3 regions of the Bacillus sp. CPT56D-587-MTF genome follow, and region 3 is predicted to be linked to each of the others. Evidence: a T-box and tRNA genes for the amino acid it is inferred to sense, from the RefSeq annotation. Region 3 holds a T-box; the other regions hold tRNA genes.
The links. A T-box is a leader RNA that pairs with one kind of tRNA and senses whether it is charged. The one in region 3 lies ahead of argS (arginine--tRNA ligase), so its partner is inferred to be a tRNA-Arg.

Region 1: it encodes a tRNA-Arg, which carries the amino acid that the T-box ahead of argS (arginine--tRNA ligase) is inferred to sense. The anticodon was not compared.
Region 2: it encodes a tRNA-Arg, which carries the amino acid that the T-box ahead of argS (arginine--tRNA ligase) is inferred to sense. The anticodon was not compared.

The regions. Positions count from the first base shown of each region.
Region 1 is NZ_JBYTEF010000001.1:4,524,032-4,528,645, forward strand. It holds gene AC3WVZ_RS23320 (L-lactate dehydrogenase) at 1-665, opposite strand, end outside; tRNA gene AC3WVZ_RS23325 (tRNA-Glu) at 1,413-1,484, opposite strand; tRNA gene AC3WVZ_RS23330 (tRNA-Ser) at 1,490-1,580, opposite strand; tRNA gene AC3WVZ_RS23335 (tRNA-Asn) at 1,588-1,662, opposite strand; tRNA gene AC3WVZ_RS23340 (tRNA-Ile) at 1,670-1,746, opposite strand; tRNA gene AC3WVZ_RS23345 (tRNA-Gly) at 1,757-1,827, opposite strand; tRNA gene AC3WVZ_RS23350 (tRNA-Lys) at 1,841-1,916, opposite strand; tRNA gene AC3WVZ_RS23355 (tRNA-Thr) at 1,927-2,002, opposite strand; tRNA gene AC3WVZ_RS23360 (tRNA-Phe) at 2,017-2,092, opposite strand; tRNA gene AC3WVZ_RS23365 (tRNA-Asp) at 2,105-2,180, opposite strand; tRNA gene AC3WVZ_RS23370 (tRNA-Met) at 2,184-2,260, opposite strand; tRNA gene AC3WVZ_RS23375 (tRNA-Ser) at 2,288-2,380, opposite strand; tRNA gene AC3WVZ_RS23380 (tRNA-Ile) at 2,398-2,474, opposite strand; tRNA gene AC3WVZ_RS23385 (tRNA-Met) at 2,479-2,555, opposite strand; tRNA gene AC3WVZ_RS23390 (tRNA-Ala) at 2,576-2,648, opposite strand; tRNA gene AC3WVZ_RS23395 (tRNA-Pro) at 2,665-2,738, opposite strand; tRNA gene AC3WVZ_RS23400 (tRNA-Arg) at 2,749-2,822, opposite strand; tRNA gene AC3WVZ_RS23405 (tRNA-Leu) at 2,826-2,914, opposite strand; tRNA gene AC3WVZ_RS23410 (tRNA-Gly) at 2,931-3,005, opposite strand; tRNA gene AC3WVZ_RS23415 (tRNA-Leu) at 3,035-3,115, opposite strand; tRNA gene AC3WVZ_RS23420 (tRNA-His) at 3,138-3,213, opposite strand; tRNA gene AC3WVZ_RS23425 (tRNA-Thr) at 3,223-3,298, opposite strand; tRNA gene AC3WVZ_RS23430 (tRNA-Val) at 3,303-3,378, opposite strand; rRNA gene rrf (5S ribosomal RNA) at 3,383-3,498, opposite strand; rRNA gene AC3WVZ_RS23440 (23S ribosomal RNA) at 3,600-4,614, opposite strand, start outside.
Region 2 is NZ_JBYTEF010000001.1:372,501-377,114, reverse strand. It holds gene AC3WVZ_RS01955 (hypothetical protein) at 1-160, shown strand, start outside; gene AC3WVZ_RS01950 (DUF3965 domain-containing protein) at 401-1,552, opposite strand; gene AC3WVZ_RS01945 (CBS domain-containing protein) at 1,873-2,292, opposite strand; tRNA gene AC3WVZ_RS01940 (tRNA-Glu) at 2,421-2,492, opposite strand; tRNA gene AC3WVZ_RS01935 (tRNA-Asn) at 2,494-2,568, opposite strand; tRNA gene AC3WVZ_RS01930 (tRNA-Ile) at 2,577-2,653, opposite strand; tRNA gene AC3WVZ_RS01925 (tRNA-Trp) at 2,664-2,734, opposite strand; tRNA gene AC3WVZ_RS01920 (tRNA-Thr) at 2,741-2,813, opposite strand; tRNA gene AC3WVZ_RS01915 (tRNA-Phe) at 2,824-2,899, opposite strand; tRNA gene AC3WVZ_RS01910 (tRNA-Asp) at 2,908-2,983, opposite strand; tRNA gene AC3WVZ_RS01905 (tRNA-Met) at 2,987-3,063, opposite strand; tRNA gene AC3WVZ_RS01900 (tRNA-Ser) at 3,084-3,176, opposite strand; tRNA gene AC3WVZ_RS01895 (tRNA-Ser) at 3,232-3,324, opposite strand; tRNA gene AC3WVZ_RS01890 (tRNA-Ala) at 3,345-3,417, opposite strand; tRNA gene AC3WVZ_RS01885 (tRNA-Pro) at 3,434-3,507, opposite strand; tRNA gene AC3WVZ_RS01880 (tRNA-Arg) at 3,518-3,591, opposite strand; tRNA gene AC3WVZ_RS01875 (tRNA-Leu) at 3,595-3,683, opposite strand; tRNA gene AC3WVZ_RS01870 (tRNA-Gly) at 3,700-3,774, opposite strand; tRNA gene AC3WVZ_RS01865 (tRNA-Leu) at 3,804-3,884, opposite strand; tRNA gene AC3WVZ_RS01860 (tRNA-Lys) at 3,899-3,974, opposite strand; tRNA gene AC3WVZ_RS01855 (tRNA-Gln) at 3,979-4,053, opposite strand; tRNA gene AC3WVZ_RS01850 (tRNA-Tyr) at 4,065-4,148, opposite strand; tRNA gene AC3WVZ_RS01845 (tRNA-Val) at 4,157-4,232, opposite strand; rRNA gene rrf (5S ribosomal RNA) at 4,238-4,353, opposite strand; rRNA gene AC3WVZ_RS01835 (23S ribosomal RNA) at 4,456-4,614, opposite strand, start outside.
Region 3 is NZ_JBYTEF010000001.1:1,841,181-1,845,794, reverse strand. It holds gene AC3WVZ_RS09625 (class I SAM-dependent methyltransferase) at 1-92, opposite strand, end outside; gene AC3WVZ_RS09620 (hypothetical protein) at 230-448, opposite strand; gene AC3WVZ_RS09615 (DUF2085 domain-containing protein) at 478-807, opposite strand; gene argS (arginine--tRNA ligase) at 920-2,608, opposite strand; T-box leader at 2,654-2,868, opposite strand; gene AC3WVZ_RS09605 (class I SAM-dependent methyltransferase) at 2,909-3,685, opposite strand; gene AC3WVZ_RS09600 (BrxA/BrxB family bacilliredoxin) at 3,735-4,169, opposite strand; gene AC3WVZ_RS09595 (thiol-disulfide oxidoreductase DCC family protein) at 4,253-4,614, opposite strand, start outside.

The DNA of each region.
Region 1 (4,614 bases), 2.7 Mb from region 3:
GCTGCATCACGTACGTTTTCGAAGATTTTGTCTAAGTCTTCTTGTTTGTACTGTTCGTTGTTAGCTAAGATTGTTTCTAATTTTTGTACACCGATAGTAGCGTGGCTCCATACTGGAAGTTCAGTGTCACCGTGTTCACCAACGATGTAAGCATGAACGTTACGTGGATCTACATCTAAGTAGTCACCTAACATGTAACGGAAACGAGCAGAGTCTAAAGTAGTACCAGAACCGATTACGCGCTCTTTCGGTAAACCAGATTCTTTCCAAGTTACGTAAGTTAAAATATCAACTGGGTTAGTTGCGATTAAGAAGATTCCATCGAATCCGCTATCCATAATGCCTCGAACGATTTGTTTAAAGATCTTTGTATTTTTCTCAACTAAGTCTAAACGAGTTTCACCTGGCTTTTGTGGTAACCCAGCAGTGATAACAACTAAATCTGCATCTTTACAATCTGCATAGCTACCGCTCCAAACTTTTGTTGGTGATGGAGAGAATGGTACCGCATGGCTTAAGTCCATTGCTTCCCCTTCTGCTTTTGCTTCATTAACATCTACTAATACGAATTCTTCAGCTACACCTTGGTTGATCATTGAGTAAGCGTAACTACAACCTACAGCTCCTGTTCCTACTAATACTACACGATTGATACCTTTTTTCATGGTAATTTCCCCTCTCTATTGTTCACGTATATTTTTTTATGATTGTTTAAGTAATTAATTAAAATACTAATTTAATGTTGTTTAACTTCTTTACATTCATATTGTAGCACGTATTATTGTGAATTACTTCACAAATTATGACCTATTTGTGAACTTTTTCACATAGAGTGTAAAGTTATTGGAATAGGTGTGGAATCCATTTCAATGGAGGCGTTTTCTTTAGATTGTGAAAGGGATTTTCTTGTGGTTTTTGTCGGTAAGTGAAATTATACCAGCGATTTTTAGAATATATCGACCGTAACTCCAAATATATCAGCGATTATTAAAATTTATCGATCGTAACTCAAATTATATCAGCGATTTTTGCAATATATCGACTTACCGACAAAACTCGACAATACTGACAACATAAAAAAGCTGTCTTCAGTAGATCACAGCTATTGAGAGAAAGCAGCTTCTTCTATATATTATTTATTTTCCACAGTAGCTCCCAGATGCATTTTCATCGGTTTCTCCAAGTGTAGGAGGCTACAGCCATACAGCTGGGGTAAAAGTTCAAGTTGAAGTTAATTCCTTCATATTCATACAGGTCCAAATAATTAACATGATTGTATTTACGGCTCTCTATGTACCCAACTGCAACAGCGAATACTTCATATTTCTTCTATTGCATAAAAAAGCAGACTATCCAAAGTCCATTTTTATACAACAAAAAAGAGATAGCAGATTATGCTATCTCTTTTAGTATGACCCGTACGGGATTCGAACCCGTGTTACCGCCGTGAAAGGGCGGTGTCTTAACCACTTGACCAACGGGCCAGTTCTGGCAGAGAAGAAGGGATTCGAACCCTCGCACCGCGTTCGCGATCTACTCCCTTAGCAGGGGAGCCCCTTGAGCCACTTGGGTACTTCTCTATAAATATGGCTCCGCAGGTAGGACTCGAACCTACGACCGATCGGTTAACAGCCGATAGCTCTACCACTGAGCTACTGCGGAACAATTATGGTGGGCCTAAATGGACTCGAACCATCGACCTCACGCTTATCAGGCGTGCGCTCTAACCAGCTGAGCTATAGGCCCATAATTGAAAAGCGGGTGAAGAGAATCGAACTCTCGACCAGAGCTTGGAAGGCTCTTGTTTTACCACTAAACTACACCCGCATTAAATTGTAAATGGTGAGCCATGAAGGACTCGAACCTTCGACCCTCTGATTAAAAGTCAGATGCTCTACCAACTGAGCTAATGGCTCATTTTGAAAGTGGTGCCGACTAGAGGACTTGAACCCCCAACCTACTGATTACAAGTCAGTTGCTCTACCAATTGAGCTAAGTCGGCTTGCGTTTTCAAAATGGTGGCTCGGGACGGAATCGAACCGCCGACACGAGGATTTTCAGTCCTCTGCTCTACCGACTGAGCTACCGAGCCTTTATGTAAAAATGGCGGTCCCGACCGGGGTCGAACCGGCAATCTCCTGCGTGACAGGCAGGCATGTTAACCACTACACCACGGGACCATTTGGTTGCGGGGACAGGATTTGAACCTGCGACCTTCGGGTTATGAGCCCGACGAGCTACCGTGCTGCTCCACCCCGCGATGATAAAATATTTACTTTAGAAAAAATGGAGGAGGTAGAGGGATTCGAACCCCCGCGCGACTCTCGCCGCCTGTCGGTTTTCAAGACCGATCCCTTCAGCCGAACTTGGGTATACCTCCGAGATATATACGTCTAATGGTGGACCTTGTAGGACTCGAACCTACGACCGGACGGTTATGAGCCGTCTGCTCTAACCAGCTGAGCTAAAGGTCCTTTATGGTAGCGGCGGAGGGGATCGAACCCCCGACCTCACGGGTATGAACCGTACGCTCTAGCCAGCTGAGCTACACCGCCATAAATGATATTAATATAAGTGGAGCCTAGCGGGATCGAACCGCTGACCTCCTGCGTGCAAGGCAGGCGCTCTCCCAGCTGAGCTAAGGCCCCATGTTTTTTAGGAATATCGGGAAGACAGGATTTGAACCTGCGACCCCCTGGTCCCAAACCAGGTGCTCTACCAAGCTGAGCCACTTCCCGTTAATAAAAGCGCGCCCGAGAGGAGTCGAACCCCTAACCTCTTGATCCGTAGTCAAACGCTCTATCCAATTGAGCTACGGGCGCATATGGTGCCGAGGGCGGGGGTCGAACCCGCACGGTGGTCACCCACCGCAGGATTTTAAGTCCTGTGCGTCTGCCTGTTCCGCCACCCCGGCATGTCATATTGAAAATTGGAGCGGAAGACGGGATTCGAACCCGCGACCCCAACCTTGGCAAGGTTGTATTCTACCACTGAACTACTTCCGCAAGACATGTATGAGTTATTTAATTAAAAGTGCGGGTGAAGGGAGTCGAACCCCCACGCCAAAGGCGCCAAATCCTAAGTCTGGTGCGTCTGCCAATTCCGCCACACCCGCATATTAATTTATTTAAGAAAAATGGGGCGACTGATGGGAATCGAACCCACGAATGCCGGAGCCACAATCCGGTGCGTTAACCACTTCGCCACAACCGCCATGATTTCTGGTGCCGACTAGAGGACTTGAACCCCCAACCTACTGATTACAAGTCAGTTGCTCTACCAATTGAGCTAAGTCGGCTAAATGGTGGAGGATGACGGGATCGAACCGCCGACCCCCTGCTTGTAAGGCAGGTGCTCTCCCAGCTGAGCTAATCCTCCATTTGCCTGGCAACGTCCTACTCTCACAGGGACAAGGTCCCAACTACCATCGGCGCTAGAGAGCTTAACTTCCGTGTTCGGTATGGGAACGGGTGTGACCTCTCTGCCATCATTACCAGACTGTATTCATTTAAGACAAGAATATAAAAAACTCATTTACTTTCGAAAGTCAACAAGTTTTTTATATTCTTTCAAAACTAGATAACATTGCTACATATTATATGGTTAAGTCCTCGATCTATTAGTATTCGTCAGCTCCACATGTCACCATGCTTCCACCTCGAACCTATCAACCTGATCATCTTTCAGGGATCTTACTAGCTTACGCTATGGGAAATCTCATCTTGAGGGGGGCTTCATGCTTAGATGCTTTCAGCACTTATCCCTTCCGCACATAGCTACCCAGCTATGCCCTTGGCAGAACAACTGGTACACCAGCGGTGCGTCCATCCCGGTCCTCTCGTACTAAGGACAGCTCCTCTCAAATTTCCTACGCCCACGACGGATAGGGACCGAACTGTCTCACGACGTTCTGAACCCAGCTCGCGTACCGCTTTAATGGGCGAACAGCCCAACCCTTGGGACCGACTACAGCCCCAGGATGCGATGAGCCGACATCGAGGTGCCAAACCTCCCCGTCGATGTGGACTCTTGGGGGAGATAAGCCTGTTATCCCCGGGGTAGCTTTTATCCGTTGAGCGATGGCCCTTCCATGCGGAACCACCGGATCACTAAGCCCGACTTTCGTCCCTGCTCGACTTGTAGGTCTCGCAGTCAAGCTCCCTTATGCCTTTGCACTCTACGAATGATTTCCAACCATTCTGAGGGAACCTTTGGGCGCCTCCGTTACACTTTAGGAGGCGACCGCCCCAGTCAAACTGCCCACCTGACACTGTCTCCCGGGTCGATAAGACCCGTAGGTTAGAATTTCAATACAGTCAGGGCGGTATCCCACCAGCGCCTCCACCGAAGCTAGCGCTCCGGTTTCAATGGCTCCCGCCTATCCTGTACAAACTGTACCAAAATTCAATATCAGGCTACAGTAAAGCTCCACGGGGTCTTTCCGTCCTGTCGCGGGTAACCTGCATCTTCACAGGTACTATAATTTCACCGAGTCTCTGGTTGAGACAGTGCCCAAATCGTTACACCTTTCGTGCGGGTCGGAACTTACCCGACAAGGAATTTCGCTACCTTAGGACCGTTATAGTTACGGCCGCCGTTTACTGGGGCTTCAGT
Region 2 (4,614 bases), 1.5 Mb from region 3:
TTATAATGCTATTTTTCTTTTGAGTGCTCTCATAACAAATATAATTAGTAATGGCTTTTATTTATCTACTGTATTTCCAGTATTCTTTATGGCTGTTTTATTATTTGTAGCTAGATATATTAATGTCCCTTATAACCAAAAACAAGAACAAGAAGCTTAGAAAGAGGAGACACTGTGTACCAATCTTTCAAAGATGCTCCAATAAAATACATATTGCATTTGTATAAGAAAGCCAATACTTTTTTTGGTATACAAGGAAGTTATACTGCACAACTTCTCCTATATGGAATGTTGTTTCTTGTCTTAATCACTTTCTCCTTGTTTTACTAACAAAAAAGGATCTCACATAAACTGGAGATCCTTTTTAATTTATATTAATTTTTCATATCGAAAATATTGTTTATCCACAAGCATATTTTTCATAAATAAAGCTTAGATTATATTTTTTCTCTAAGCTCATTCGTTGTTCGTCATCGCACCAATAGAAAAGAATATCATGAATCGTTGCGTAACGCTTATTTTTAAGAAATAGCCTAAAAAATGATGGTAAACAATCATGTAATTGTATAAATATATAATTGCGTAGTGTTTCTTCTTTATATTCAATGCCCTTACAAATATACAGTAATTCTTCACAATAATATGCATGCTGTGGAACTTGTATCATTTCGAAAAATGGCACATAAGATAGTAGCTTTCCAATAAAATGACCATATCGATCCATTACTCCTATCGTCATATGCTCCATCATTTCTTTCATCACATATAAATAATCATCTACATGCGTTGTCTTTAATGGGTCTAAGCGATCGGAAATTTGAGATAATACAGCTCTTTGACATGCTAAAACTGCCTGACTAGGTCCATAATATGATAGGAAATCTGTACACTTACGATATTTCCGTAATAAATCATGTGTATACAAATCATATACAAAAGTATTACAATACATTGCTAAACTCATCATATCACTATTTAATTGCTCTTTTGATAATGATTTCGCTCTCTTGCACATATAAAAGAATGTAAATTCCAATACTTCTTTATGAGATAATAAATGTTTACAATCGGTTATACACTTCTCATTAAATTTAACTCTATCCCAAATTTCAATATCCCTATCTGTCAATTCACCTATACGATATTTAATAATTAAATAATTTAAAGCAACTGATTGCGTCAAAAGATCCCATGTTTCATATTCCAATGAAGTATGAACAAACTCAGCTAATCCTTGCGCTATCATAAAATCATTTGCCTCTTCATACCAACCAATCTCTTGGCATAAGCGAAGAATACGCACTAAAGTTGGAATTTCATCTTTATGAAACTGCGGTAATTTCTTTGCTTTATTCATGCCATATACGATAAATGCCGCTAAATTTTCTTCTTTATAAAATTCTTTCTCTTTCCATACTAATATAGTTCGTTCTTTCCCCTCACCTTTTGGGTGACAAGGTACAAGCAAAGAAAATAATTCAGCGAAATTATTTGGTTCTATATATGTATCTGTAACCAAATTCCAATTTGGATCGCCCTGTACAGCCTTCATATAATTCCCCTTCCCTTTTCATCTATGTAGGAAATATTAATTTATTATCGCACCACTAAAAATTAATATTGTTATATTCAAAATCTCTCATAATGCTTATATCTATCAGTATATCATCTTTTCTCTTATTAAAAATTAAGAATAACAAATTTTAAAAAATGTCGAAATTATTAACCACATACTTATTATATAATGTCTCAGATACATCACGCTAACATATTAGTTTAATCCATATATACTAGAATAATGTATCTGAAATTTATATATAATTTAGCTCTTTATGAGTGACCATTAAACTCTCGGTTAATGAAAGTTTCAATTTACTCTGTACGCTCTGAGATTTCGCTCAAGGCAAATCCAGCTTGATCATCTGCTGATTCCCTTATAGCTAAATCTCCTAGTGCTAACATGCCAATAAGTTGACCACTATCAACTACTGGTAATCGTCTAATTTGATGCTGTGCCATTAGCTCTGTAGCTTTTTCAATAGAATCATTTGGAGAAACTGAGATAATATTTGTTGTCATTACATTTGTAATCTTATTAGATCCAGGATGTTTTTCAGCAATCCCTCGAACGACTAAATCACGATCAGTAACAAGCCCAACAACTTGCTCATTTTCAACAACAGGAATTAATCCAATCGATTCTTCCTTCATTTTTACAGCTGCCTCATATACATTGTCTAGCGGTGTACAATGTACAATATGGGTACTCATTAAGTCTCTCACTCGTGTCATTATGATTTCCTCCTTTTTATACATACCATAGCTTTTCCAAAATTCCTTTATTTATTTCTGGAAAGTAACGTAATAAAAAGGATTAACAAAATAAAAAAGAGCCAGCATAATGCTGACTCTTTTTGGTATGACCCGTACGGGATTCGAACCCGTGTTACCGCCGTGAAAGGGCGGTGTCTTAACCACTTGACCAACGGGCCATGGCTCCGCAGGTAGGACTCGAACCTACGACCGATCGGTTAACAGCCGATAGCTCTACCACTGAGCTACTGCGGAATAATATATGGTGGGCCTAAATGGACTCGAACCATCGACCTCACGCTTATCAGGCGTGCGCTCTAACCAGCTGAGCTATAGGCCCATATACTTTACAGGGGCAGTAGGAATCGAACCCACACTGGAGGTTTTGGAGACCTCAGTTCTACCTTTAAACTATGCCCCTAAATGATGCCGGCTAGAGGACTTGAACCCCCAACCTACTGATTACAAGTCAGTTGCTCTACCAATTGAGCTAAGCCGGCATAAAAAAAATGGTGGCTCGGGACGGAATCGAACCGCCGACACGAGGATTTTCAGTCCTCTGCTCTACCGACTGAGCTACCGAGCCAACATAAATGGCGGTCCCGACCGGGGTCGAACCGGCGATCTCCTGCGTGACAGGCAGGCATGTTAACCACTACACCACGGGACCATTTGGTTGCGGGGACAGGATTTGAACCTGCGACCTTCGGGTTATGAGCCCGACGAGCTACCGTGCTGCTCCACCCCGCGACAATATAAAGTTTTAAAAATGGAGGAGGTAGAGGGATTCGAACCCCCGCGCGACTCTCGCCGCCTGTCGGTTTTCAAGACCGATCCCTTCAGCCGAACTTGGGTATACCTCCATGAAGGAAAAAATAAATATTTTATTATTATATGTCTAAGCCATTAAAGAAAAAATGGAGGAGGTAGAGGGATTCGAACCCCCGCGCGATTCTCACCGCCTGTCGGTTTTCAAGACCGATCCCTTCAGCCGAACTTGGGTATACCTCCGAGACATATATTAAATAAAGTGGAGCCTAGCGGGATCGAACCGCTGACCTCCTGCGTGCAAGGCAGGCGCTCTCCCAGCTGAGCTAAGGCCCCATGTTTTTTGGGAATATCGGGAAGACAGGATTTGAACCTGCGACCCCCTGGTCCCAAACCAGGTGCTCTACCAAGCTGAGCCACTTCCCGTTAATAAAAGCGCGCCCGAGAGGAGTCGAACCCCTAACCTCTTGATCCGTAGTCAAACGCTCTATCCAATTGAGCTACGGGCGCATATGGTGCCGAGGGCGGGGGTCGAACCCGCACGGTGGTCACCCACCGCAGGATTTTAAGTCCTGTGCGTCTGCCTGTTCCGCCACCCCGGCATGTCATATTGAAAATTGGAGCGGAAGACGGGATTCGAACCCGCGACCCCAACCTTGGCAAGGTTGTATTCTACCACTGAACTACTTCCGCAAGACATGTATGAGTTATTTTATTAAAAGTGCGGGTGAAGGGAGTCGAACCCCCACGCCAAAGGCGCTAGATCCTAAGTCTAGTGCGTCTGCCAATTCCGCCACACCCGCATATTTCATTAAAATGGTGAGCCATGAAGGACTCGAACCTTCGACCCTCTGATTAAAAGTCAGATGCTCTACCAACTGAGCTAATGGCTCTTAATGGCTGGGCTAGCTGGATTCGAACCAGCGCATGACGGAGTCAAAGTCCGTTGCCTTACCGCTTGGCTATAGCCCATTAATTAAGAATGGTGGAGGGGGGCAGATTCGAACTGCCGAACCCGAAGGAGCGGATTTACAGTCCGCCGCGTTTAGCCACTTCGCTACCCCTCCGACATATATGGTGGAGGATGACGGGATCGAACCGCCGACCCCCTGCTTGTAAGGCAGGTGCTCTCCCAGCTGAGCTAATCCTCCATTTTGCCTGGCAACGTCCTACTCTCACAGGGACAAGGTCCCAACTACCATCGGCGCTAGAGAGCTTAACTTCCGTGTTCGGTATGGGAACGGGTGTGACCTCTCTGCCATCATTACCAGACTGTATTCATTTAAGACAAGAATCATTTTAACTCATTTGACCTCGAAAGTCAACAAGTTTTTTATATTCTTTCAAAACTAAATAACATTTGCTACATATTATATGGTTAAGTCCTCGATCTATTAGTATTCGTCAGCTCCACATGTCACCATGCTTCCACCTCGAACCTATCAACCTGATCATCTTTCAGGGATCTTACTAGCTTACGCTATGGGAAATCTCATCTTGAGGGGGGCTTCATGCTTAGATGCTTTCAGCACT
Region 3 (4,614 bases):
TTTACTAAAAAGCTTACATAATCGTCGTTGTAATATAAATCTCTCGTGTTTTTTAAATATGTTAGTTTATTGTTCCAATCATACGTTTCCAACATCTAACGCCTCCTTTTATATACAAAACTAAAGTTCTCTATATAATAGCCGTATTCCTACACTTTTCTTAAAATTTCAAAGCAAAAAAGCTAGTGTATTTTTAATAATACACTAGCTTTTTATTTGGAAGAAAAATTTAACAAGTACAATCACAATCAAAACAATCCGTACAGTCTAAATCGTCACAATCTGCTTTTCTCTTTCTTTTGTTTCTTTTAAGATAATAATACAGTAGCCCAAACAATAGTATACAAATAACAAAAGCTATTATTGCTTCTGTATACTTATTTTGAATCATAAAACCAATTCCACTTCCGCCTGAAATAAAAATTAGAATTAAGTAAATCCAGAACATCTATGTAAATACCTCCATTACTATATATCTTAAGATAATATCCATATAACACTAGAGGAAATGAATAATCCCATACCATTACCGCTTAATACACCAGTAGTTATTCTTAGCAAATTTGAGCTACTTCTCCATTTCCACTTTTGGGTGAACCCATCGATAAGTAACGGAATTTGAGCGAAAAATGATAGTATGATTGCCAAAAGAAATGAAGGTGTCATATAAAAATAAATTGGAAACATTAAAATACCAATAAGCATGCCTGTACAACGCGCACATAAAGGTATGTACTTTTGTAGTTTAAAAAAACTCCTATCTAATCTTCTATGACAAGGAATTTGTAAAATAAAAGTTCGAATCAATATGAATCACCCTCTCTAAAAAGATTTTAATTGATTTTGCAAAAAAAATATATATCCAATAAAAAAACAAACCAGGTTTATACTAGACCCAGTTTGTCAGTTTACTACTATGTTACATTTCCTCAGGTGCCTCCACCCCAAGTAAACGTAATCCTTCTTTTAATACAACCGTCACAGCATAAACCAATGCGAGTCTGCTGTCTTTTTCTTTGCTCTCTTCTAATATACGAACATTACCGTAATATTTATTGAATGATTGTGCTACATCTAATATATATTTCGAAATAATCGATGGCTCATTTTTATTGAAAGCTGCTTCAATTATTTGCGGGAATTTATTTAGTAATTTTACGACACTCCAGCTATGATCGTCTTTTAAAGCAAATGTACATGTTTCAAATTCTACACTTTCTTTTCTTAAAATAGAACAAGCACGTGCATGTGTGTACTGTACGTAAGGTCCTGTTTCTCCTTCAAATTTCAGCATATTTTCTAATGAGAATTCGATATTATGCATACGCTCATTTTTTAAATCGTGGAAGATGACTGCACCAACACCGACTTGCTTTGCTACTTCTTCTTTCTGTTTTAAGTTTGGATTTTTCTCTTCAATATTTTGTTTTGCAAGTTCGATTGCTTCTTCGAGTACTTCTTCAAGTAAAATAACTCTTCCTTTACGTGTCGACATTTTCTTACCATCTTTTAAAATGAAGCCAAACGGTACGTGTTCCATACCATCAACCCAAGTATAGCCAAGTTTTTTTAATACGGTGAAAAATTGATTGAAATGTAAGCTTTGTTCTGGACCAACAACATATAGCGCTTTATCAAACCCATAAGTGTTTTGACGATATAAAGCTGCCGTTAAGTCACGCGTTGCATAAATCGTCGCACCATCTGACTTTCTAATTAAACATGGCGGCATACCTTCTTCTTCTAAATTAACGACTAATGCGCCTTCTGATTCTTCCAGTAAGTCGTGCTCTTCTAAAATCCCAATAAAGTCTTCCATTTTATCATTATAGAAAGCCTCGCCTTGAAAATTAGTAAATTCCACACCGAGAAGTTCATAAATACGAGAAAATTCTTTTAATGATTCGTGACGGAACCAATTCCAAAGTTCAACAGCTTCTTCATCGCCTTCTTCTAGCTTTTTAAACCAAGCACGTCCTTCTTCTTCTAATTCTTCATTCTCTTTTACTTCTGCATGAAACTGAACATATAACTTAAATAACTCACGTATTGGATCCTCTTTCACTACTTCTTCATTTCCCCATTTTCTATATGCGGTAATTAACTTTCCAAACTGTGTTCCCCAATCTCCTATATAATTAATCCCTACAACTTCATAGCCACATTTTTCAGCGATATGTTTCAGCGAATTTCCTATCATTGTAGAACGTAAATGCCCCATCGAAAAAGGTTTCGCGATATTAGGAGAGGAATAATCAATTACTACTGTTTTTTCACAGCCAAAGTGGTTTTGACCGAACTCTTCTTTCTCCGCTAAAACTGTTTTTAATACTGCATCACTTACAGTTTCACGATTGAAAAATACATTTACATAAGGACCAACGGCTTCTACTTTCGTAAAAAACGGATCATTGAATTTCTCAGCAACTTCCTTTGCGATAAGAGCTGGTGCTTTTTTATATTGCTTCGCTAATGAAAAGCATGGGAACGCTGCATCTCCAAATTCATCTTGTTTCGGTGTTTCAATTAAATCTAAAATTTGTTTTTGCGTTAATTCATTCGTGAAAATATTAGATAAACTTTCCGCAAACTGCATTTTATAATCCATGATACAACCTCCTTATTTTTTAAAACACAAAAAACTCGTCTCTAAAAAAGAGACGAGTTTTAACCCGTGGTACCACCCTTGTTGTTCGTTACGAACCACTTTCCCGTTTATAACGAGGACAGGGGGCCTCGGCTTTCTCTACTATTCGTTCAAGAAGCATCTCCGAAGTGCGCTTCATCTTTTTCTTCCGTACTAGGCTCACACCATCCCTAGCTCGCTTTCCTTCTAAAAAAGACTACTCTCTTCATCACAGACAGTATATTTAATTAATTATTGCTTATTATACATCTTTTCAAACAATTAGCAAGGGTCAATTACACCAAAGTGAAACTTAGCACTTTTTCTTTTGTATACATAAAAATTGTGTTTTTCAAATCTAGAACTACGAAAATGATCTTTTAAAACGACACGTTTTCTCGCCACTCGTTTTGCCTCCGCAATTGTTTCGTCAGTAATATCATGATACAAAGCGAAGTGTTTTAATCCTTTAATTCCATCGGATTCTATGACAGTTTCTTCAAACATCGGATCAAGGTAAACGACATCGTAACTATTGTCTTCACATTGCGCTAAAAATGAAAAATGCTCCGTTTGCTTTACTTGGATTCTTTGCATTGCTTCATCAATTTCAGAAACAGATGAAGACCATGTTTTCAAACCATTTTCCATAATATAAGCCATATACTCATTGCCTTCAAGTCCTGTTACTTTTCCGCTTTCCCCAACAACATAACTAGCTACAATACTATCTGATGCCATCCCGAGCGTACAATCTAACACTGTCATTCCTCTCTCTAATTGCGTGGCTTGTACAAACGGATCGTGTTCTCCACGCATTAACCTTTTCACACGAAACATCGCTGAGTTCGGATGAAAGAAAAACGATTCTTCCGTACCTTTTGGATAAATAGCTAATCGGTTCTTCCCTACGACAAGCACATCTTGTTCATACTGCTCATGTAGCTTATGTACCGGTATGTCATTACGTTTAACGAAAGAAGCATTTAATTCTGCTGCTACCTCGTTTGCATAATCTGTCATTTCTTTGTTCGTTCTTCCTGCTGTTGTTACGATCATTGTTTCACCTCTATATAAAGAAAAGAGGGAGATTTACTCTCCCCCTTCTTTAGCAATTCTTTTCGAAAGCTTGTTCTAAGTTCGTAATAATTTCGTCCATAGTTGCACCTTCAATTTCATGACGGTGAATAAAGTGAACAACTTCTTTTCCTTTTAATAATGCCATAGATGGTGAAGATGGAGGAATTTCTCCGAAGTATTCACGCATTTTTGCAGTAGCATCTTTATCTTGACCTGCGAATACAGTTACAAGATGATCAGGTTGTTTTTCAGCACGAACAACCGCTTGACCTGCTGACGGACGTGCTAAACCAGCTGCACAACCACAAACAGAGTTTACAACTACTAAAGTTGTACCTGATGTATTTTCCATAAATTCTGTTACAGCTTCTTCTGTAGTTAACTCTTCAAACCCAGAACGCACTAACTCTTGGCGCATTGGGATTACCATTTGGCGCATGTATTCTTCATAAGCATTTGACATCTTGTAATCTCTCCTTCAACTTTCATTCCAAATTCATCATATCACGCTCTATTAATAGGTGCAAAAGAAAGATAACGATGATTTCATTTTTTTGTAGGGATTTCACAAACCCCACCGCGGCAATGTCCCACTGGAACAAGTTTTCTATTATTAGCGATATAATCGTATACTTTACTTCCAAAACCAAGTACGATAGATAGCTTTATAAAAGGAACTGCAAACCAATAAGATGGAACGGCCTTTGCTAATACATGTATGCTCTGAATACCGTCATACCACTTATTATTTTTTAAAATATACAATCTTTGTTCCATCTTGCTTTGTAGTTCTTGAGAAAGTTCATACTTCTCAACTACATCTTCATTTCGAAATGAAACAAATTTCATCTTACCCTTTTTATCTAATTTTTTCGTACGTTCTGCAACGGCCGTACACATCGGACACC